3 regions of the Parapedomonas caeni genome follow, and region 1 is predicted to be linked to each of the others. Evidence: predicted binding sites of a transcription regulator. Region 1 holds the regulator's gene; each other region holds the start of a gene.

The links. The regulator LexA, encoded in region 1, represses DNA repair genes until DNA is damaged. The targets are predictions, from matches to a motif close to GTTCCNCNCTTGTTCT.
Region 2: ABU113_RS00740 (ImuA family protein) is a predicted target of LexA. The motif match lies at 3,723-3,738, and genes of this name have one in related genera.
Region 3: radA (DNA repair protein RadA) is a predicted target of LexA. The motif match lies at 4,048-4,063, and genes of this name have one in related genera.

Annotation. Positions count from the first base shown of each region.
Region 1 is NZ_JBEUDS010000003.1:95,757-102,788, forward strand. Features, by position in the region: gene gltX (glutamate--tRNA ligase) at 1-1,363, opposite strand, end outside; gene ABU113_RS03590 (ComEC/Rec2 family competence protein) at 1,451-3,625, shown strand; gene lexA (transcriptional repressor LexA) at 3,619-4,347, opposite strand; gene ABU113_RS03600 (molybdopterin molybdotransferase MoeA) at 4,403-5,608, opposite strand; gene moaC (cyclic pyranopterin monophosphate synthase MoaC) at 5,602-6,081, opposite strand; gene trpC (indole-3-glycerol phosphate synthase TrpC) at 6,078-6,872, opposite strand; gene trpD (anthranilate phosphoribosyltransferase) at 6,874-7,032, opposite strand, start outside.
Region 2 is NZ_JBEUDS010000001.1:189,803-196,834, reverse strand. Features, by position in the region: gene ABU113_RS00760 (cupin domain-containing protein) at 1-499, opposite strand, end outside; gene ABU113_RS00755 (hypothetical protein) at 546-761, opposite strand; gene ABU113_RS00750 (hypothetical protein) at 772-1,149, opposite strand; gene ABU113_RS00745 (PAS domain S-box protein) at 1,274-3,598, opposite strand; gene ABU113_RS00740 (ImuA family protein) at 3,763-4,590, shown strand; gene ABU113_RS00735 (Y-family DNA polymerase) at 4,481-6,025, shown strand; gene ABU113_RS00730 (error-prone DNA polymerase) at 6,045-7,032, shown strand, end outside.
Region 3 is NZ_JBEUDS010000005.1:65,204-72,235, reverse strand. Features, by position in the region: gene ABU113_RS05400 (acetyl-CoA acetyltransferase) at 1-650, shown strand, start outside; tRNA gene ABU113_RS05395 (tRNA-Leu) at 750-836, opposite strand; gene ABU113_RS05390 (hypothetical protein) at 880-1,278, opposite strand; gene alr (alanine racemase) at 1,309-2,382, shown strand; gene ABU113_RS05380 (MlaE family ABC transporter permease) at 2,391-3,176, shown strand; gene ABU113_RS05375 (ABC transporter ATP-binding protein) at 3,173-3,970, shown strand; gene radA (DNA repair protein RadA) at 4,073-5,452, shown strand; gene ABU113_RS05365 (CvpA family protein) at 5,488-6,114, shown strand; gene cysS (cysteine--tRNA ligase) at 6,217-7,032, shown strand, end outside.

The sequences.
Region 1 (7,032 bases):
CGTCGAGGACGTCGAAGATGCCGGGTGACATGTTCGATCCGGTCAGTGCCGCGCGCAATGGCTGGGCCACCTTGCCGAGGCCGAGCCCCAGCCGTTCTGCAACGACGCGGACCGAAGCCTCCAGCAGGTCCGCCCGCCACTCTGGCACGTCGGCCAGGGCCTTGCGAGCCTCCCGCAGGATCTCGGGCGCGGGTTGTAGCAGCTTAAGCGCTGCTTCGTCGAGCGGAATTGGGCGGGCGCGAAAGTAGAAAAGCGCGCTGTGTGCCAGTTCCCGCAAGGTCTTGGCCCGCACCTTGAGGTCTTTCATGCTGCGTTGCAGTAACAATATTTCGCGATCAAGCAACGGACGTTCAAGCGCCTCGCCAATGAGCGGCAGGACCAGCCGGACCAGCCGCTCGTCGTCCGCTTCGCGCATATAGTGGCCGTTGAGATTCTCCAGCTTCTTGATGTCGAAGCGCGATGCCGAGCGGCCGACGGCCCCGATGTCGAACCACTCGACGGCCTGGGCGCGGCTGATGATTTCCGCGTCGCCATGGCCCCAGCCGAGCCGCAGCAGGTAGTTCTCGACCGCTTCCGCCAGAAAGCCCATTTCGCGGTATTCGGTGACCCCCAGCGCGCCGTGGCGCTTGGACAGCTTGGCGCCGTCGGCGCCGTGAATCAGCGGAATGTGGGCGTAGTGCGGTTCAGGCCAGCCCATGGCGCGGATCAGCGCCAGCTGGCGGAAGGCGTTGTTGAGGTGGTCGTCGCCACGGATGACGTGGGTGACGCCCATGTCGTGGTCGTCCACCACCACCGCCAGCATGTAGGTCGGCGTGCCGTCGGCGCGCAGCAGGATCATGTCATCGAGCTGCTCGTTGGAGACGGTCACCGGGCCCTGGACCAGGTCATGGATGGTGACCTCGCCCTCGCGCGGCGCTTTCAGGCGAATCACCGGCTTGACGCCGGCGGGCGCCTCCGAGGGGTCGCGGTCGCGCCAGCGACCGTCGTAGCGCATCGGCCGGCCTTCGCGCTTGGCGGTCTCGCGCATTTCCTCCAGCTCGGCGGGGGTGGCGTAGCAGTAATAGGCGTGGCCCTTGTCCAGCAGCTCGCGGGCGACCTCGGCGTGGCGCTGCTGACGGGCGAACTGGTAGACCACCTCGCCATCCCAGGTGAAATCGAGCCAGCGCATGCCATCCAGAATGGCATCGATCGCCGGCTGGGTCGACCGCTCGCGGTCGGTGTCCTCGATGCGCAGCAGGAACTGGCCGCCATGGTGGCGGGCGAACAGGAAATTGAACAGCGCCGTGCGGGCGCCCCCAATGTGCAGGAAGCCGGTGGGCGACGGTGCGAATCGCGTGACGACCTGGGACGGACTTGAACCCATCATGTACCTGATTGAAAAGTGGTGGGCGAAACGTGGGGCGGCTCTAGCACAGCGGGACAGGGGGTTCAAATCTCGCAGGTGGCATCCATGGGCGATCGGATTGCCGACGTCGCGGCCGGCGCGGCGGCGGCATCGCGGCGCCTGGAGGCCTGGCTGCTGGCGGAACGGGATCAGTGGGTACTGTGGGTGCCGGTGTGCATGGGAACCGGCATTGGCGCCTATTTCGCGCTCGCCCGGCCGGCGCAGTGGCTGGCGGTGGCGATCGCCTGCCTGGGACTGGTGCTGCTGGCGCGCTGGCGCACCGCGCTCGGCCGGGTGACGGGCGTTGCCGCGCTACTGGTGGTCGCCGGATTGCTGCTTGCCTGGGTTCGTGTGGAGACGGCGCGGGCGCCGGTGCTGGCGCGGCCGCTGTGGGGCGCGGTGGTTACGGGCGCGGTAGTGGAACAGGGTGTGTCGGCGCGCGGCGTGCACCGCATTGTCGTCGCGCCGGCGTCGATCGCCGGGGTGGCACCCGCGATGATGCCGGTGCGTGTGCGCCTGAGCTTGCGCGCGCCGCCGCCCGCCGACGTCGCCGTTGGTGCCCGGGTGGCGCTGCGGGCGTCACTGCGGCCACCGGGCGGCCCGAGCGCACCAGGGGGCTATGACTTCGGCCGGGTCGCGTGGTTCCACCAGATCGGTGCGACCGGGTTCGTGCTGGGGCCGGTTACGGTGACCGCGATCGCGCCGCCGCCGCTCGGCTGGACGCGGCGGCTTGAGGCTGCCCGTGCCGGCCTGACCGCCCGGCTGCGTGGCGGCGTGGGGGGCGAGGCCGGCGGCGTGGCGGCGGCCCTGGTCACGGGGGATCGCAGCGGCGTCGCGCCGGACGTGACCGCGGCCATGCGCGACAGCGGGCTGGCGCATCTGCTGGCGATATCGGGTCTGCACATCGCCATTGTCAGTGGCGGCGTGTTCCTGCTCCTGCGCCGGTTGCTGTGCCTGAGCCCGTGGATCGCCCTGCACTGGCCGGTGAAGGCGATCGCGGCGACGATGGCCGCGTCCGCCGCCGTGGGCTATACGCTGATTGCCGGTGCCAGCCTGCCCACCGTGCGCAGCTGCATCGCCACGCTGATCGTGCTGGCCGGCGTGCTGATGGGGCGCCAGGCGATCAGCCTGCGGCTGATCGCGGCGGCGGCGGTGCTTATCCTGGTGGTGCGCCCGGAAGGGCTGCTCAGCCCCAGCTTTCAACTCTCGTTCGCTGCCGTCACCGGGCTGGTGGCGCTGTATCAATCGGGATTCGCGGCGCGCTGGCTGGCCGGAGGGCCGGAGGATGGCCTCGTCACGCGGGGGTGGCGGTGGCTGGGCGGGCTGCTCGCCAGTGGCGCCGTCGCCGAGGTGGCGCTGGCGCCGTTCGCGCTGTTCCACTTCAACCAGACCGGTGTCTATGGGCTGGTCGCCAACCTGGTCGCCATCCCGCTCACCAGTTTCTGGATCATGCCGCTGCTGGTGCTTGTGGTGGTGCTGGAACCGTTCGGGCTGGCCGACCCCTTATACATGCTGCTTGGCTATGGCATCGACCTGTTGCTCGCCACCGCCCGCGAGGTTGCCGGTTGGCCGGGCGCGGTGGCACGCTGGCGGCTGCTGCCGCCTTGGGCGTTCGTGATGATGGTGCTGGGGCTGTTGTGGCTGGCGCTGTGGCGAACCCGCGCGCGGTGGCTGGGGTTGCTACTGCTGGCGTCCGGCGCGCTCGTCGCCTGGGCGGCGCCGGTGCCGGATCTGTACATCAGCGACGATGGCCGGCTGCTGGCGGTGCGCGGCGAGGACGGACGGCTGGCCTTCTCGACCCTGCGCGCCGGGCGCTTCGCGCGGATGAGCTGGCTGGAGGAGGAGGGGCAGGCGGAGGATGCGCCGGCGCAGCGGCTGGCTGACATCGCGGGTACCGCACGGGTGGATCAGGACTGCGGACCGGCGGTGTGCCGGGTGGCGTTGCACCGCGGCGACCGGGTGTGGCAGGTGGCGCAGATCAACGCCTGGCTGCCCTACCGCGAGCTGGGCTGGCTGTGCGCGCAATCGGATGTTGTGGTGGCTGCCCGCCGGCTGCCGGCGTGGTGCGCGCCACGTCTCTACCGCTTCGACCGCGCGGCGCTATCGCGCACCGGCGCGGTGACGTTGCGCTTCCTCGACGACGGATCGGTGCGGACACAAACCACGGCGGCCGGGCGCGGCCGGCATCCGTGGAACGTGGCGCCAGCGGGCGCGGGGACGAGTCTCAAGGCACCTCAGTAACGGCGCATCAGGCCGACCAGCTTGCCCTGCACCCGCACCCGTTTCGGTTCATAGACCTGGCTCTTGTGGGAGGGGTTGGCGGCCTCCAGCCGGACCTTGCCGTCCTTGCGGCGCAGGGTCTTCAGCGTGGCTTCCTGGCTGTCGACCAGGGCCACGACGATATCGCCGTCGAGCGCGGTGTCGGCCTTGCGGATGATGGCATAATCACCGTCGAAGATGCCGGCCTCGATCATCGAGTCGCCGGAGACTTCCAGCGCATAATGCTCGCCCGCGCCCACCAGCGCCGGCGGCACCGCCAGCAGCGTATCGCCCTCCAGCGCCTCGATCGGCGTGCCGGCGGCGATCTTGCCGTGCAGCGGGATCTCCAGGAACGTCGCGGCCGCCGGCGCGCTGGCCGGCGCCTTGGCCTTGCCGAAGCTGCCGCGCACCACGTTTTCGGCCGAGGCGATGGCGGCCTCGCGGTCGGTCGCCAGCGTCGGCTTGGGCGTGCCGCGCCTGGGCGCCGCCGCCTCCGGCAGCCGCAGCACTTCCAGCGCGCGGGCGCGGTTGGGCAGGCGGCGGATGAAATCGCGTTCCACCAGCGCGTTGATCAGCCGGTGGACGCCCGACTTGGACTTCAGCCCCAGCGCCTCCTTCATCTCCTCGAACGACGGCGAAATGCCGTCCGCTTCCAGGCGGTTGTGGATGAAGATCAGCAGATCATGTTGTTTGCGCGTCAGCATACGCTATTCCTTGTGGAACGAACAAGGAACGTTCTACTAAGGTTCTGCTGGCGCGTCAATCGTCGCCGAGGGGGAGAAAGCGGATTTCCGCACCCGCTGGCCGCCCCGGCGCGTGGGCCGGGTGCAGGGCCAGCGCGTTGGCGGCGGCAAGCGGCACCAGCAGACTGCTGTCCTGCTGGCCCAGCGGCGTCACCCGCCAGCCACCGCCATCCCGCTCCACCCGCGCGCGCATGAAATGATCGCGCTCGCCGTTGGGCTTCAGCGGCGCGTCCAGCCGGCCGGTCAGCCAGCGGTCCGCCGGGGCGTGCGGGCTCAGGAACCGCCGGACCAGCGGCAGCAGGAACAGCCGGGCGCAGACGAACGCCGACACCGGGTTGCCCGGCAGGCCGAGTACGACGGCGCGGCCGCGCTGGCCGAGCATCATCGGCTTGCCCGGCCGCATGGCGATCTTCCAGAAGTCAATGTCGGCGCCGGCGGCCAGCAAGGCCGCCTGCACATGGTCATGGTCGCCCACCGAGGCGCCGCCGACGGTGACCAGGATGTCGGCCTCGCTGCTGGCGGCGATGGCATCGCGGATGACCTCGGGCCGGTCGGGCAGGATGCCGGGGTCGCGCACTTCGGCGCCGGCCTGGCGCAGCAGGGCCGCCAGCATGATGCCGTTGGAGTTGACGATCTGGTCCGGCCCCGGCGTCTGGCCGGCCGGCACCAGCTCGTCACCGGTGGACAGCAGTGTTACCCGTGGGCGGCGGGCGACGGGGAGGGCGGCGTGCCCCCCGGCGGCGGCGAGGCCCAGCCGGGCCGGCGTCAGCCGGTCGCCGGCGCGGATCAGCGTGTCGCCGGCGCAAAAGTCGAGACCGGCGGCGCGGATGTGCCGGCCGGGGGCGCCGGGTCCGTCGCCGGTGAGAATGACCCGCGACCCGTCGGCGCGGGTATCTTCCTGCACCACCACGGTGTCGGCGCCGTCGGGCAGCGGCGCGCCGGTGAAAATGCGCACCGCCTCGCCAGGTCCGAGATGGCCGGGATAGCGCCGCCCGGCGGCGGACTCGCCGATCAGTCGCAGGGGGTGGTCAGGCGCGAGGTCGGCAAAGCGCACGGCATAACCGTCCATGGCGGCAGCGGCGAACGGCGGCTGGGTGAGCAGCGCCGTGACGTCGGCGGCGGCATGACGGTCCAGCGCGTCGGACAGCGGCACGGTCTCGCAGGCCAGTGGCTGCGGCGCCAGCGCCAGCACCCGCGCCAGCGCGTCCGGGACGCTCAGCACGGCGCCGTCCAGTCGCCGGACTTGCCGCCGGTCTTGGCGAGCAGGCGCACCCCCTCGATGCGCATGGCTTTGTCCACCGCCTTGGCCATGTCGTAGACGGTGAGCAGCGCGACGCTGGCGGCGGTGAGTGCTTCCATCTCGACGCCGGTCTGGCCCTGGGTCTTGGCGGTGGCGGTGACCTCGATCACCCAGTCGTCCGGGTGCAGCGTGAAGTCGATGCCGACCCTGGAGAGCGGCAGCGGGTGGCACAGCGGGATCAGCTCGGCGGTTTTCTTCGCCGCCATGATGCCGGCGACCCGCGCCACCGCCAGCACGTCGCCCTTGGCGATGGCGTTGTCGCGCACCGCCTCGAAGGCCGCCCGCGACATCAGGATCATGCCGGTAGCGACGGCGACGCGTTGCGTCACCGGCTTGCCCGACACATCGACCATGGCGGCCTGGCCGCCGGCGTCGACGTGGGAGAGGGTGCTCACGCCGCCAGACCGAGCAGGGCGCGGGTGGCGGCGGTGACGTCGGCCTGCGCCATCAGGGATTCGCCCACCAGGAAGGTGGTGACGCCGCGCGCCGCCAGCGTGTCGAGGTCGGCCTTGGTTTTCAGCCCGCTTTCGCCCACCAGCAGATAGCCCTGCGGCAGCAGGCCGGCGAGTTCGATGGTGGTGTTGATGTCGACCACCAGGGTTTTCAGGTTGCGGTTGTTGATGCCGAGCAGGCGGGTATTGAGCCGGGTGGCGCGCTCCAGCTCCCCGGCGTCGTGGACTTCCACCAGCACATCCATGCCCAGCTCGTGGGCGGCGGCCTCCAGCTCGGCGGCCTGGGCGTCGGCGAGGCCGGCCATGATGAGCAGGATGCAGTCGGCGCCGATCGCCCGCGCTTCGGTCACCTGATAGGGGTCGATGATGAAGTCCTTGCGCAGCACCGGCAGGGTGACGGCGCGGCGGGCGGCCATCAGATAGGCGTCGCTGCCCTGAAAATAGGGCTCGTCGGTCAGCACCGACAGGCAGGTGGCGCCGCCGTCGCGATAGGCCTGGGCCAGACTCGGCGGGTCGAAGTCGGCGCGGATCAGCCCCTTGGACGGGCTGGCCTTCTTGATCTCGGCGATCAGGCCGTAGCGGCCGTCGGCGCGGGCGGCCTCAAGGGCTGCCAGAAAACCGCGGGGCCGGCTCTGGGCGCGGGCGTCCGCCTCCAGCGCGGCGAGCGATTTCACCGCCTTGCGACCGGCAATGTGCTGGCGCTTGTCGGCCAGGATTTTCGCCAGCGTGTCCATGTCATGCCTCCTGCGTCAGGGCGACCCAGCGGTCGAGCAACGTGCCGGCCGCGCCATTGTCCAACACCCGGGCGGCCTGGGCCACGCCGTCGGTCAGGGTGGTTGCGCGGTCGCCGACGATCAGCGCGGCCGCGGCATTGTAGAGCACGGTGTCGCGGTA
Region 2 (7,032 bases), on a different contig from region 1:
TTTGGGCGTCGGTGCGCAGGTTCTTCCGGCCGATGCCGAGGTGGCGCAGGTTGGGGTCGTTCAGCGTCATGTCCCACGGCATCGCCCGCAGATCGAGGTGCGGGATCGCCCGCGGCGACTGTTCGGCGGTGCCGTCACCGGCGTGCGGCACCAGCACCGGCTCGCGGTCATAGAAGGCGATCAGCACGCAGCCGCGCGGCGAGCGCATGGCGTGGCGGGTCCAGCCCGCCGGCAGGAAGGCATAGCTGTCGGCCGGGTAGACATGGCCGTCCATCTCCAGCGAGCCTTCGAGAATGTAGAATTCCTCGTCCGCCAGAATGTGCTCCGGTCCGAAGCGCGACCAGCCGACCGGATAGCGCACCAGGATCGAACAGGCGCCATCGGCGGGGTCGCGGCTGAGCATCTTGTATTCGGCGTCCGGGCGGGCGAGGCCATGGCCGATGCGCCGCCACGGCAGCAGCTGGGACTGGATGAATTCGATGTGGCCGCGTTCAAGCATGGGGACGCCTTTTTCCGGTGGATCAGGCGGCCATTGTGCGCCGGCGTCAGGCCACTGCCGTGGCGCGCGCGCCGGCTGTCCGCTGTGCGGACCAATGGTCAGCGTCGACCATGCCACTGAACAGCACGACCGTCCGCCCGTCCGGCACGCTGACATCGGTGTCCGTCACCAGCTGCCGCAGCCAGCCGATCGCATCATCCCCGCTCAGGCCAGCAGGCATGGTCGCCAGCTTGGCGACCGCCTGGTCATAGGTCAGTGCCATGGTCAGCCCCTCATCCGTTGATCTTGATTTCAAGTATGTATTCTCTCAGTCCGAGCGGGCTGTTCACGCCCCGCCATTGGGCCATCACCGCGTCGCGGACAATCTGGTGCGTCTCCGCCAGCGTGTAGCCGGGCATCGGCCGACCGACATTGAAGATCATCGTCAGGTGGGTTTCGGCGCCCGGATGTGCGCGCTGCTCGGCGGCGGTCGCCGGGCGCCGGATCCTGCCGCTGCCGAAGCTGCAGAGTTCCTTGGCATGGTCGTCGGTGGGAACGATGATATAGCCGGTATAGCCCGGGCCGCCACCTCGCCTTAACAGCTGAAGACCAGCCTCGGGATCGTAGGTCTTGCTATATTGCCCTGGCTCTTGAATCCAAATCCACGCCATTATCTTGCCTTTCCACGTTTACGAGCAGCCCTCGGATCGCAGCCCTTGACGGCTCTACACCGGTCCAGCCTTCGCCACACGCCTTTGGTCCATGGCCGCGGCGGCGGCAACGAGGGGGGCATCGTCAGTCGCGGGATGGCGCGGCGTCGAGCGCGGCCCGGATCGCCGCCCCCAGCTCGACCTTGCGGAACGGCTTCTGGATCAGGCGCACATTGTGCGCGGGGCCTCGGCCCTGGAGAACCGCGTTTTCGGTATAGCCGGACATGAACACGATCCGCAGGCCGGGACGCAGCACCCGCGCGCGCTCGGCGAGGGTCGCGCCGTTGAGACCGCCGGTCAGCACCACATCGGTCAGCAGCAGATCGATGTCGGCGCGCTCCGCCAGCACCGCCAGGGCCGCCTCGCCGCTGGGGGCCTCCAGCACGGCATAGCCGAAAGCGCGCAGCAGATCGGCGGCCAGCGCCAGCAGGTCGGGATCGTCCTCGACGACCAGCAGCCGTTCATGCCCTCCCATGTCGCCGTCATGGCTGCCGTGATGACGCGCGTCCTCCGTGCCGGCGGCGGAGCGCGGCAGGTACAGGCGCACCTGGGTGCCGACACCGGGCTCGCTGGAGATGCGGGCATGGCCGCCGGACTGCCGGGCAAAGCCGAACACCATGGAGAGCCCGAGTCCGGTGCCCTTGCCCAGCCCCTTGGTGGTGAAGAAGGGATCGAACGCCCGACGCGCGACCTCCGGCGGCATGCCGACACCGGTGTCGGAGACCGCCAGCATCACATAAGGCCCCGGCGCCATGTCCTCGGTGTCGCCGATGAGATCATCATCAAGGGTGACGTTCGCCGTCTCGATGGTCAGGGCGCCGCCATCGGGCATGGCGTCGCGGGCATTGATGATCAGGTTCAGCAGGGCATTCTGCAGCTGCCCCGGGTCGACGTCGCTCAGCCACAGGCCGTCGGCGGGCAGGAAGCCGAGCGCGATATTCTCCGGCAAGGTGCGGCGCACCAGCTCGTACATCTCGTCGACCAGATGGTTGACGTCGAGCGTGCTGGGCAACAGGGTCTGCTGGCGGGCGAACGCCAGCAGGCTGCGGGTCAGGGTCGCGCCGCGATCGGTCGCGCGCAGTGCCCGCTCGGCCCGGTTGACCAGCTCTCCCGGGGCGTCGATGTGGCGCAGCTGATCGGCCAGAAGCTCGACGTTGCCCGCCACCACCGCCAGCAGGTTATTGAAGTCGTGGGCGATGCCCCCGGTGAGCTGACCGACCGCCTCCATTTTCTGGGCCTGACGCAACCGGGCCTCGGCCTGCTTGCGGTAGGAGATGTCGCGGATGTTGGTCAGGATGCCCCGCACCGCCGGGTCGATGAGGAAATTGCGGCCGGCGACTTCGACGTCGACCCACCGCCCGTCCTTGTGGCGCAGTCGCAGTTCCAGCTGCTCGCCATGTCCCGCCGTGGCCACCATCCGGCCCAGCGCCGCGGTTGCCTGCGGGATATCGTCGGGATGCACCACGTCCACCACGCCCATGCCGATCATCTCCGCCACGTCGTAGCCGAGCATGGTCCGGACCGCCGGGCTGGCGAAGGCGATACGCCCGGCCTCGTCCAGCAGCGCGATGATATCGGGGCTGTTTTCAATGATCGCCCGCCCGCGTGCCTCGCTGCGCTCCAGCGCGCGCTGGGTTTCACGGATCTCCGAGACATCGGTGAAGATGCCGCGATACCAGCGCGGCTGGCCCTGGGAATCCCGCACCGGCATTCCCTTGGCGACAAGGTCGATCAGCGTGCCGTCGGTACGATAGACGCGGTACTCGATGTCATAGGGGGTGAGGTTGGCGCGGCCCTCGGCGACGGCTGTGGCCATGCGCGCCCGGTCTTCCGGGTGCACGGCGGCGATCCACTGGTCGATCGACCCCATCCGCTCCTTCGAACCGGGTCCGAAAACCGTCCACGCGCCATCGGAGAAGTCGACCGCGTGGGTGATCAGGTCATACTGCCAGGCCCCGGACCGGGCCATGATTTCCGCGTTGCCGAGAAGGGCGTCCCGCTGTTCCTGTTCGCTCAGGTCGGTCAGGGTAAGCACCGTCTCACCGGTGCCAACCCGCGCGGTCGTCAGGGCAATCGCCCATTCTCCCCTGGCCTTGATGACGTGGTGATCCCCGCGGCCGGCCGAGGCGGCGGCGATCCGGGCATCGACGCAGGTGGCCCGCGCTTCCGGTGTCATGCCGGTGGTCGCGAGCAGGGCTTCAAGCAGGCTCGCGTAGCCATCGCCCGGCGCGGCGGCCACACCGCGCGCCGCCAGAATGCGACCAAACAGCCCGTTGCACCACAGCAACCTCAGTCCAGTGTCCAACCCAGCAACACCTAGCGGCAATGCTTCCGCCAGCTCCGGCGCCATACGCCTCTCCGGTCCCCGTTGAATGCGCGACGAGCCGATCTCGTACGCAAGGTCATCCATGCCGCGCGCATCGGCGCTCACAGTATCCGGATCGAGGGACATTCGCCAGCCGGCCCGATCAACTGCGCGCCGGCGAGGCGGGAACGCGCCTGATCGCCACGACCTTGACTCCGCCGGCCGAATAAGAACAAAATAAGAACATTCAGCCAGAGTCGGGAGAAGTCATGAACGCGGCGTACGCCAGCACGACACAGACGCTATCGGCACTCAAGGCGCGGATTGCCGCCCTGGAGGGGCGACCGCTGACGCTGGAAGCCGACCGCGCGCCACCCTGGAGCTGGGGCGAGCCGACGCTCGACCATGCCCTCGGTGGCGGTCTGGCCACCGATGCGCTGCACGACTGGACGGCCACCGGCCCGCACGCCGCCAGCGCCGTGGCGCTGCTGCTGGCCCTGCTCGCCCGGCGCCCGGCCGGCGATGTGCTGTGGGTGACGACCACCGCCATGGCGATGGACTATGGCCGGCCCTACGGGCCCGGCATGGCGGCCCTGGGCCTCGACCCCACCCGCTTCCTGTTCGCCGTCGGCCGGCGGGAGCTGGATGTCGCCTGGGCGCTGGAGGAAGGGCTGGCGGCCGCCGCCACCGCCGCCGGCGGACTGGCCGCGGTCGTCGGCATCGGCGGCGCGCTCGATTTCACGGCCAGCCGGCGGCTCAGCCTCGCGGCGGCCCGCCATGGCTGCCCCTGCCTGTGGCTGTCGCTGGGCGGCACCGCGGCCGGCGGCCGGGCCGCCGGCAGTGCCGCGCACACCCGCTGGCGGGTGGAAAGCCGGCCGAGCCGGCCCGAGCCCCATGCGCCGCGCACGCCCGGTCCGCCGGTGTGGCGGATGAGCCTGACCCGGGCGCGCAGCCTGCCCCCCCTTGCCTTCGATGTGACCTGGAACGATGAAAGCCGACGTTTCCTCCTGGCTGGCCCTGTGGCTGCCCCGGCTGGCGATCGACCGCTGGCGGCGTCTCGCCCGCCAGTGTCAGCCGCCGCGCCCCGAGCCGCCTGAGTTCGCGCTGGTGGACAGCGGCCCGCACGGGCAGCTGGTGAGCGCCGTCAACGCCGGGGCCCGCCGCGCCGGCGTGCAGCCGGGCCAGCCGCTGGCCCGGGCGCGCGCGCTGTGCCCGACGCTGGCGACGCAGAGCCGCGACTCCGAGGCCGACCAGGCCGCACTGGTCGCCCTGGCCCGCTGGTGCGATCGCTATACCCCGCTGGTCGCCCTCGACGGGGCGGATGGGCTGCTGCTCGACCTCACCGGCTGTCTTGGCCTGTGGCCGGGTCCTGACGCCCTGCTCGACGACATCGAGGTCCGCCTGCGCGCCATGGGCTGGCGCCCCCGCCTGGGTCTGGCGGCGACCGTCGGCGGCGCCTGGGCGCTGGCCCGCTTCGCCCCGCCCGACCAGCGCCGGGTCACGTCGGCCGGCCTTGCCGGTTTCGCGGCCCTGCCCGTCGCCGCGCTGCGTTTGTCGGCGGACAGCATCGGCGTGCTGGAGCGCTTCGGCCTGCGCACCATCGGCGCCCTCGCCGGCCTGCCGCGCAGCACCCTGGCCCGACGCTTCCCGGCCCGCACGGCGGCGGACGCCGTGCTGCTGCGCCTCGACCAGCTGCTGGGCGTGCGCGCCGAACCCGCCGCGCCCTATCGCTCGCCACCGCGGCATGCCGTGCGGCAGGCTTTCGCCGAACCGCTGCTCAACCGCGCGCAGGTGGCGGCCTGGCTGCCCCGGCTGGTCGAGGCGCTGGTGCAGGAGATGGCGGCCGCCGGTGTCGGTGCCCGCCGGCTGGCGCTGCAGGCGATGCAGGTCGACGGCCAGGTGTCGGCGCTGCGCATCGGCCTGGCCCAGCCCTCGCGCGAGGTGCCGCACATCCTGCGGCTGTTCGCGCCGCGACTGGAGAGGCTGACCACCGCCTTCGGCATCGACGCGCTGGTGCTTGCCGCCATCGAGGTGGCGCCGCTCGCCGCCCGGCAGGTCGGTCTGACCGGCCCGGACGGCAGCACCGAGCTTGCCCGCCTGCAGGACTGCCTCGCCAACCGGCTGGGAGCACAGGCCGTCTATCGTCTGGCCGGCGTCGCCAGCCATGTACCGGAGCGCGCCGAGCGACGGGCCCGCACCGCCGGGCCGCCAACGCACGTCGATGCGCCACGCCCGATCCTGCTGCTGCCGCGCCCGGAGCCGGTGGAGGTGCTGGCGGAAGTGCCGGATGGCCCGCCGGCGCGCATCGTCTGGCGGCGCGGCACGCACCGCATCGTCCGCAGCACCGGGCCGGAACGCATCGCCCCGGAATGGTGGCGCGACGCCGCCGCCACCGCGCGCAGCCGCGACTATTACAGCGCCGAGGACAGCGAGGGCCGGCGCCTGTGGCTGTTCCGCGAAGGCCTGTACGAAGGTGCCGCCGGCGAGCCCGACGGCGCGCCGCGCTGGTACCTGCATGGCCTGATGGCCTGATGGCGGACGGACCGAGCCCATGAGCGCGCCCGCCTATGCCGAACTGCAGGTGACCAGCCATTTCACCTTTCTCGAAGGGGCCAGCAGCCCGGACGAGCTGATGACGACCGCCGTGCGCCAGGGCCTGGCGGCACTCGCCATCACCGACCGCAACAGCCTGGCCGGCGTGGTGCGGGCCCATGTGGCGGCGCGCAAGCACGGCTTGCCCCTGGTGATCGGCTGCCGGCTCGATCTGGAGGACGCGCCATCGCTGCTCGCCTACCCCACCGACCGCGCCGCCTATGGCCGGCTGTCGCAGCTGCTTTCGCGCGGCAAGCGCCGGGCCGCCAAGGGCGCCTGCCATCTCCGGCTCGCCGATGTCACCGAGGCCGCCCCCGGGCAGATCTTCGTGCTGCTGCCCCCCGTGCGCCACGACCGGGCCAGCCGGCAGGCCTTTCGCGACAGCATCGCCGGCGTGCGCGCGGCACTGGGCGGGCAGCCGCTGTATCTCGCGCTGCACCGGCTGTTTCGCGGCGACGACCTCGCCTGGCTCGGCTGGCTGGCCGACTGCGCCGCCCGCCACGGCCTGCCGCTGGTGGCGACCAACGACGTGCTCTACCACCTGCCGGAGCGGCGACCGCTGGCCGACGTGATGACCTGCATCCGCGACAGGACCACCATCCACGACGCCGGCCTGGCGCTCGGCCTCAATGCCGAACGTCATCTCAAGACACCGGCGGAAATGGCCCGCCTGTTCGCCGATTATCCGCACGCCCTGGCGGCGACGCTGGACATCGTGGCCGCCTGCCGGTTCGATCTGGCGCAACTGGCCTACGAATATCCCGATGAGCCGGTGCCGCCCGGCAAGACGGCGCAGCAGCATCTGGAGGAACTCGCCTGGGCGGGGGCCGCGGTGAAATTCCCCGCCGGTGTGCCCGAGAGCGTCCGTCAGACCATCGACAAGGAACTCAGGCTGATCGCGGCGCGCGACTACGCGCCGTTCTTTCTCACCGTCCACGACATCGTGG
Region 3 (7,032 bases), on a different contig from region 1:
CGGCGCGCGCCTGGGCCAACACCAACCCGGAAGCCTTCGCGCGCGGGCCGCTGACCATCGAGGACTGCCTGAGCGCCCGTCTGGTGAGTTCGCCGCTGTCGACGCGCGACTGCTGCCTGGTCACCGATGGCGCGGCGGCGATCGTCATGACCCGTACCGAACGGGCCCGCGACCTGCCGCGCGCGGCGGTGCCGCTGCTCGGCGCCGCCGCCGCCACCTGGTGGAACGCCATCGCCCAGGCGCCCGACGTCACTGTCACCGCGGCGGCGGAATCCGGTCCGCGCGCCTATGCCGCCGCCGGCGTCGGCCCGGCCGACATCGATGTCGTGCAACTCTACGACGCCTTCACCATCAACACGATCCTGTTCCTGGAAGACCTCGGCTTCTGCCCCAAGGGCGAGGGCGGCCGCTTCGTCGCCGACGGCCACATTGGCCCCGGCGGCAGCCTGCCGGTCAACACCAACGGCGGCGGCCTGTCATGCTGCCACCCCGGCATGTACGGTCTGTTCGCCATCGTCGAGGCGGCGCGGCAGATTCGCGGCGAGGCCGCCAACCAGCTTGCCGACGTCGAGGTGGCGCTGGCGCACGGCAATGGGGGCACGCTGTCGAGCCAGGCCACCGTCATTCTCGGCAGTCTGGCGACGCTGTGAGGCGCCCGCCGGCGGTTCCGGCGTGGCACAAGGTCGGCAAAGTGGGATGACCGGGGGGCTTCGGGAGCCCGCGGGCCGGCGAGGTCAGGCCGGCCAGACTGGTGCGGTCGAGAAGACTCGAACTTCCACGGGAGTTACCCCACAGCGACCTCAACGCTGCGCGTCTACCAATTCCGCCACGACCGCACGCGTCGGAAGGACGCCCCTATAACGAAGAGTGTGGGGGCGTTCAATATGCAGTTACGTCTTCGGGCGATTCATTTTCCGGCGGCGACAAATCCACCAGTGTCGCGGTCAGTGCCAGCAGGAACAGGCTTGCAAGCATCGCCAGCGCCACCGCGCGCGCCTGCCGGCGGCCATCCGGCCCGATCGCGACGCGGCGCAGGGTATCAAGGGCCAGCATGCCGCCGAAGGTCGCCGCGACCAGGCCGAAGCCGGCCAGTCGCACGCCGCACATGGCCGCCGCGACCGGCAGTGCCAGCAATGTCGTGCCCAGGAACACCCCGGTGCCGCAATGCTCCAACAACCGCCTGCCAATCATGGGCCGAACCTCTCCCTGATCACGCCCCGCCGCTTGAGGCAGTGATACCATAAAGAAGGTTAATACGACATCACGAGCGTTTGCCATTCGCCCCCCCGCTCGTTATCGGTGCACAGCATGTCGCCGCTTTCCTGCCCCCGTGCCCGCCTGAGCGTCGATCTCGACGCGCTCGCCCATAATTACCGCACTTTCGCGACCCTGGCCGACGCCGCGCGGACCGGGGCGGCGGTCAAGGCCGACTGTTACGGCCTCGGGCTTGACCACACGCTGGACCGGCTGTGGCGCGAGGGCTGCCAGGACTATTTCGTCGCCACGCTCGCCGAGGCCGCGGCGGTGCGTCAGCGGCTGCCCGACGCGACCGTGCACCTGCTGGGCGGCCTGCTGCCGGGCGACGTGCCGGCGCTGCGGGGGCTTGGCGTGCAGCCGGTGCTCAACGCGCCGGAGCAGGTGGCACAGTGGCGCCACGACGCCGGGGCCGGCGCGCCGTGCGACCTGATGCTGGACACCGGCATGAACCGGCTCGGGCTGCGCCCGGACCAGCTGGCGGGCCTCGATCTCGACGGCCTGACCCTCGACCTCGCGCTCAGCCACCTCGCCTGCGCCGACGAGCCGGACAACCCGATGAGCGAGGTCCAGCGCGACGCGTTCGCGCGCCTTGCCCGTGATCTGCCGGTGGCCCGCCGCAGTCTCGCCAATTCCGCCGGCATTGCTCGCGGCACCGGCTTCGCCTTCGATCTGGTCCGCCCCGGCATCGGCCTTTATGGTGGCGTCGTGCACCCGGCGCTGGCCGACCGGCTGCGGCCGGTCGCGCATGTGGAGGCCCAGGTTCTCCAGCTCAAGACCATCGGGACCGGCGACACCGTGGGCTATGGCGCCACCTGGCGGGCGACCCGCCCCAGCCGTATCGCCACCATCGCCATCGGCTACGCCGACGGCTATCTGCGCGGCTTCTCCAACCGGGGCGCGATGGTGGTGGCCGGCACCCGCTGCCCGGTGGTCGGCCGGGTGTCGATGGACCTGGTGACGCTCGACGTCACCGACGCGCCCGCCTGCGCCACCGGCGACTGGGTGAGCGTGCTGGGCGGCGGCATCAGCCTCGACGAGGCGAGCCAGTGGTCCGGTCTGACGCATTATGAGTTGCTGACGACCCTCGGGCACCGCTATGACCGGCGCTACCTTGGCCAGCAGTGAGGGCCCGCGTGTCGCTGATTCCTGATGTTCTCGCGGTCATTGGCCGCTTCACCATCGCCAGCCTGGGCGCCATCGGCCGCCTCGCCCGCTTTGCCGGGCTCGCGGTATCGCACATGGTGCGCCCGCCCTTCTATCTCGGGCGGGTGGCCGAGCAGATGCTGCACATCGGCTATTTCTCGCTGCCGGTGGTGGGGCTGACAGCGCTGTTCACCGGCGCGGCGCTGGCCCAGCAGATCTATGTCGGCGGCTCCCGTTTCAACGCCGAAAGCGCGGTGGCGGCGATCACCGTCATCGGCATCGTGCGCGAGCTGGGGCCGGTGCTGGGTGGCCTGATGGTGGCCGGCCGGGTGTCATCCTCGATGGCCGCCGAGATCGGCACCATGCGGGTGACCGAGCAGATCGACGCCATGACCACGCTGTCGACGGAACCGTTCAAGTATCTGATCGCCCCGCGCATCTGGGCCTCGGTGCTGGTGCTGCCGCTGCTGACCATGGTCGCCAACATCATCGGCGTGATGGGCGGCTTCCTGATCGCCACCGAGCGGCTGGGCTTCAACCCCGCCAACTATCTCAAGGTCACCCACCAGTATCTGGAATGGGACGACGTCGCCTCGTCGCTGGTCAAGGCGGCGGTGTTCGGCTTCATCATCGCGCTGATGGGCTCCTATCACGGCTACACCTCCAGCGGCGGCGCCGCCGGTGTCGGCCGGGCGACCACCAACGCCGTGGTCTCGGCCTTCATCCTGATTCTGCTCGCCAACCTCATCATCACCGTGATCGTGTTCGGCTCATGAGCAACGCCCCCACCCCCGCCCCGACGCCGGCCAAGATCGCGCTCACCGGCGTCTCCAAACGCTTCGGCCCCAAGGTAGTGCTCGATGGCATCGACCTCTCGGTGGCGCGCGGCCAGTCGCTGGTGGTGATCGGCGGCTCCGGCTCCGGCAAATCGGTACTGCTGAAGTGCGTGCTGGGGCTGCTCAAGCCCGACGCCGGGCGCATTCAGGTGGACGGCCAGGACGTGGTCGGCCTGCGCGGGGACGCGCGCCGGCGGGTGCTCGACAAATTCGGCATGCTGTTTCAGGGCGCCGCGTTGTTCGATTCGCTCCCCGTCTGGCGCAACGTCGCCTTCGGCCTGATGCAGGGCCACGGCATGAAGGCGAAGGAGGCCCGCGAGGTCGCCATCGAGAACCTGCGCCGGGTCGGACTTAACCCGGACGTCGCCGACCTCAAGCCCGCCGAGCTGTCGGGCGGCATGCAGAAGCGGGTCGGGCTGGCGCGCGCCATCGCCGCCAAGCCGGAGATCATCTTCTTCGACGAGCCGACCACCGGGCTCGACCCGATCATGGCCGACGTCATCAACCACCTGATCGTCGAGCGGGTGCGCGATCTGGGCGCCACCACCATCACCATCACCCACGACATGTCGAGCGTGCGCAAGATCGCCGACCGGGTGGCGATGCTCTACCACGGCAAGATCGTCTGGGAAGGCCCGCGCGCGGTCATCGACGACAGCGGCAACCCCTATGTCGACCAGTTCGTCCACGGCAAGGCCGACGGCCCGATCCAGATGGACATCAAGCGCGGCTGACACCGCACCCCCCGGCCAGCCCCGCCCGACCTGCCGACGGCCCCTTGCGGTCGCCGGCGATTCCGGCTATCCCGACATGAACATAACGGGAACATCGCTGCCATGGCCAAACCGCAACGCCTTTTCGTCTGCCAGTCCTGCGGCGCCAGCCAACCCAAGTGGGCCGGCCAATGCCCGGACTGCGGCCAGTGGAACAGCCTGGCCGAGGAGGCCGCCCCCGTCGTCACCCCGTTCGCCGCCAAGCACAGCCTGCGCTCGGGCGGGCGGCGCATCGAGCTGGCGCCGCTGGCCGCCGAGGTGGCGCCGCCGCCGCGCCGGGCCACCGGCATCCCCGAGTTCGACCGGGTGCTGGGCGGCGGCCTGGTGGCGGGCTCGGCGGTGCTGATCGGCGGCGACCCCGGCATCGGCAAGTCCACCCTGCTGCTGCAGGCGGCGGCCCGGCTGGCCACGGCCGGCCACGCGGTGGTCTATGTCTCGGGCGAGGAAGCGATGGACCAGGTGCGGCTGCGCGCCGAGCGGCTGGGCGTCGCCGGCGCGCCGGTGCAGCTGGGCGCGGCGACCGCGGTACGCGACATCCTGACCACGCTGGAGGCCGGCACGCCGCCGGCGCTGGTGGTGATCGACTCGATCCAGACCCTCTATTCCGATCAGCTGGAGGCCGCGCCCGGCACGGTGGGCCAGGTGCGCGCCTGCGCCCAGGAACTGATCCGCTACGCCAAGACCAGTGGCGCCGCGGTCATCCTCGTCGGCCATGTCACCAAGGACGGCCAGATCGCCGGCCCGCGCGTGCTGGAGCACATGGTCGACACCGTGCTTTACTTCGAGGGCGAGCGGGCCCACAGCTTCCGCATCCTGCGCGCGGTGAAGAACCGATTTGGCGGCACCGACGAGATCGGCGTCTTCGAAATGGTGACAAGCGGCCTTGCCGAGGTCGCCAACCCGTCGGCACTGTTCCTCACCCATCGCGACCAGCCGGTCTCCGGCTCGGTGGTGTTCGCCGGCATGGAGGGCACCCGGCCGGTGCTGGTGGAAATCCAGGCCCTGGTGGTGCGGGTGCCCACCGGCGCCACCCCCCGGCGGGCCGTGGTGGGCTGGGACTCCGGCCGGCTGGCGATGATTCTCGCGGTGCTGGAGGCGCGCTGCGGGCTGGGCTTCGCCGGCTGCGAGGTCTATCTCAACGTGGCGGGCGGGCTGCGCGTCACGGAACCGGCGGCCGACCTCGCCGTCGCCGCCGCGCTGGTCTCGGCGCTGGCCGACCGGCCGCTGGCGAGCGAGACCATCGTGTTCGGCGAGATCGCGCTGTCGGGCGAGGTGCGGCCGGTGTCGCAGGGCGTCGCCCGCCTGAAGGAGGCGGCGAAGCTGGGCTTTTCCCGGGCGCTGGCGCCGGCCAGCGGCACCGCCGGCCACAGTGGTCGCGAAATCGCCACGACTGGCTTCACCAGCCTCGCCCAGCTGGTTGACCATCTGACGGGGACGGCCTAACTGCCAGTTCAGTGTGTGTTTTCTGGCGGACATCCATGACCGCTTTCGACATCTTCGTTCTGGCCATCGTCGGCCTTTCCGGCCTTTACGGCATCAGTCGCGGACTGGTGGTGGAACTGCTGTCGCTGGGCGCGTGGATCGCCGCCATCCTGGCGCTGAAGCTGCTGTTCACCCCGATCTCCCACTGGATGCGCGACTCGATCGGCTCGGACGCCGGCGGCGACATCGCCGCCCTGGTGCTGATCGTGCTGGTGACGGTGGCGCTGGTACGGCTGGCCGCCACCCTGCTCGGCAACCGGGTCAAGAGTTCCGCGCTCGCCCCGCTCGACCGGCTGGGCGGCGGCGCCTTCGGCATGGCGCGCGGGCTGATCATCGTCAGCTTCGCCTACATGTTCCTGGGGCTCTTCCTCGACCATGACGAAATGCCGGACTGGATCGCCGGTGCAAAGACCTACGGCGTCGTCTCCACCTCCGCCAACCTGGTGTCGGATTTCATCGGCTGGGTGCGCGAGGAGCATGGCGAGGAGGGCGATGGTGAAATGGTGAACGGCATGCTGCTGCCCCCCGACCATCCGCCGGCGGGCGACGGCTATTCCGACAGGGAACGCCGGGAACTCGACAAGCTGTTCGAGAAGAGCAGCGACAAGGAAGTCGACATCTGATCCGAGGCGCCGCCCCCGCGCCCGCCCGCCGCCGGCCCGAGGAACCGCCGCCACCCGCCCAAGCCTCTTCTCTCGCGCGCGGCCAGCGGCTACACACGCGCCATGAGCCTGCACCTTTACAATACGCTGACCCGCGCCAAGGACGCCTTCATCCCCGCCGACCCCCGGCGGGTGACGATGTATGTCTGCGGCCCCACCGTCTACACCCGCGCCCACATCGGCAACGCCCGGCCGCCGGTGGTGTTCGACGTGCTGTTCCGGCTGCTGCGACGCACCTATGGCGCCGACCAGGTGGTCTATGCCCGCAACATCACCGACGTCGAGGACAAGATCAACAAGGCCGCCGAAGCGCTCGACCCGGCCCTGCCGATCAACGACCGCATCAAGGCGGTGACCGGCAAGTACGAGGCTTTCTACCTCGACGACATGGCGGCACTCGGCGTCCTGCCGCCGACCATCGACCCGCACGCCACCGACCACATCGCCCAGATGATCACCCTCATCGAGCGGCTGATCGCCCACGGCAACGCCTACGCCGCCGACGGCCACGTGCTGTTCAACGTGCCGTCGTTCGACGGCTACGGCGCGCTGTCCCGGCGCAACCGCGACGACATGATCGCCGGCGCCCGGGTGGAAGTGGCGCCCTACAAGCGCGACCCGGCCGACTTCGTGCTGTGGAAGCCCTCGACGGCGGACCAGCCGGGCTGGGACAGCCCGTGGGGGCGCGGCCGGCCGGGCTGGCACATCGAGTGCTCGGCGATGATTGAAGCGCATCTCGGCCGCTCCATCGACATCCACGGCGGCGGGCAGGACCTGATCTTCCCCCACCACGAGAACGAGATCGCCCAGTCGGTGTGCGCCAACCACGCGCCGCTGGCGCGCTACTGGCTGCACAACGGCTTCCTGTCGATCGACGCC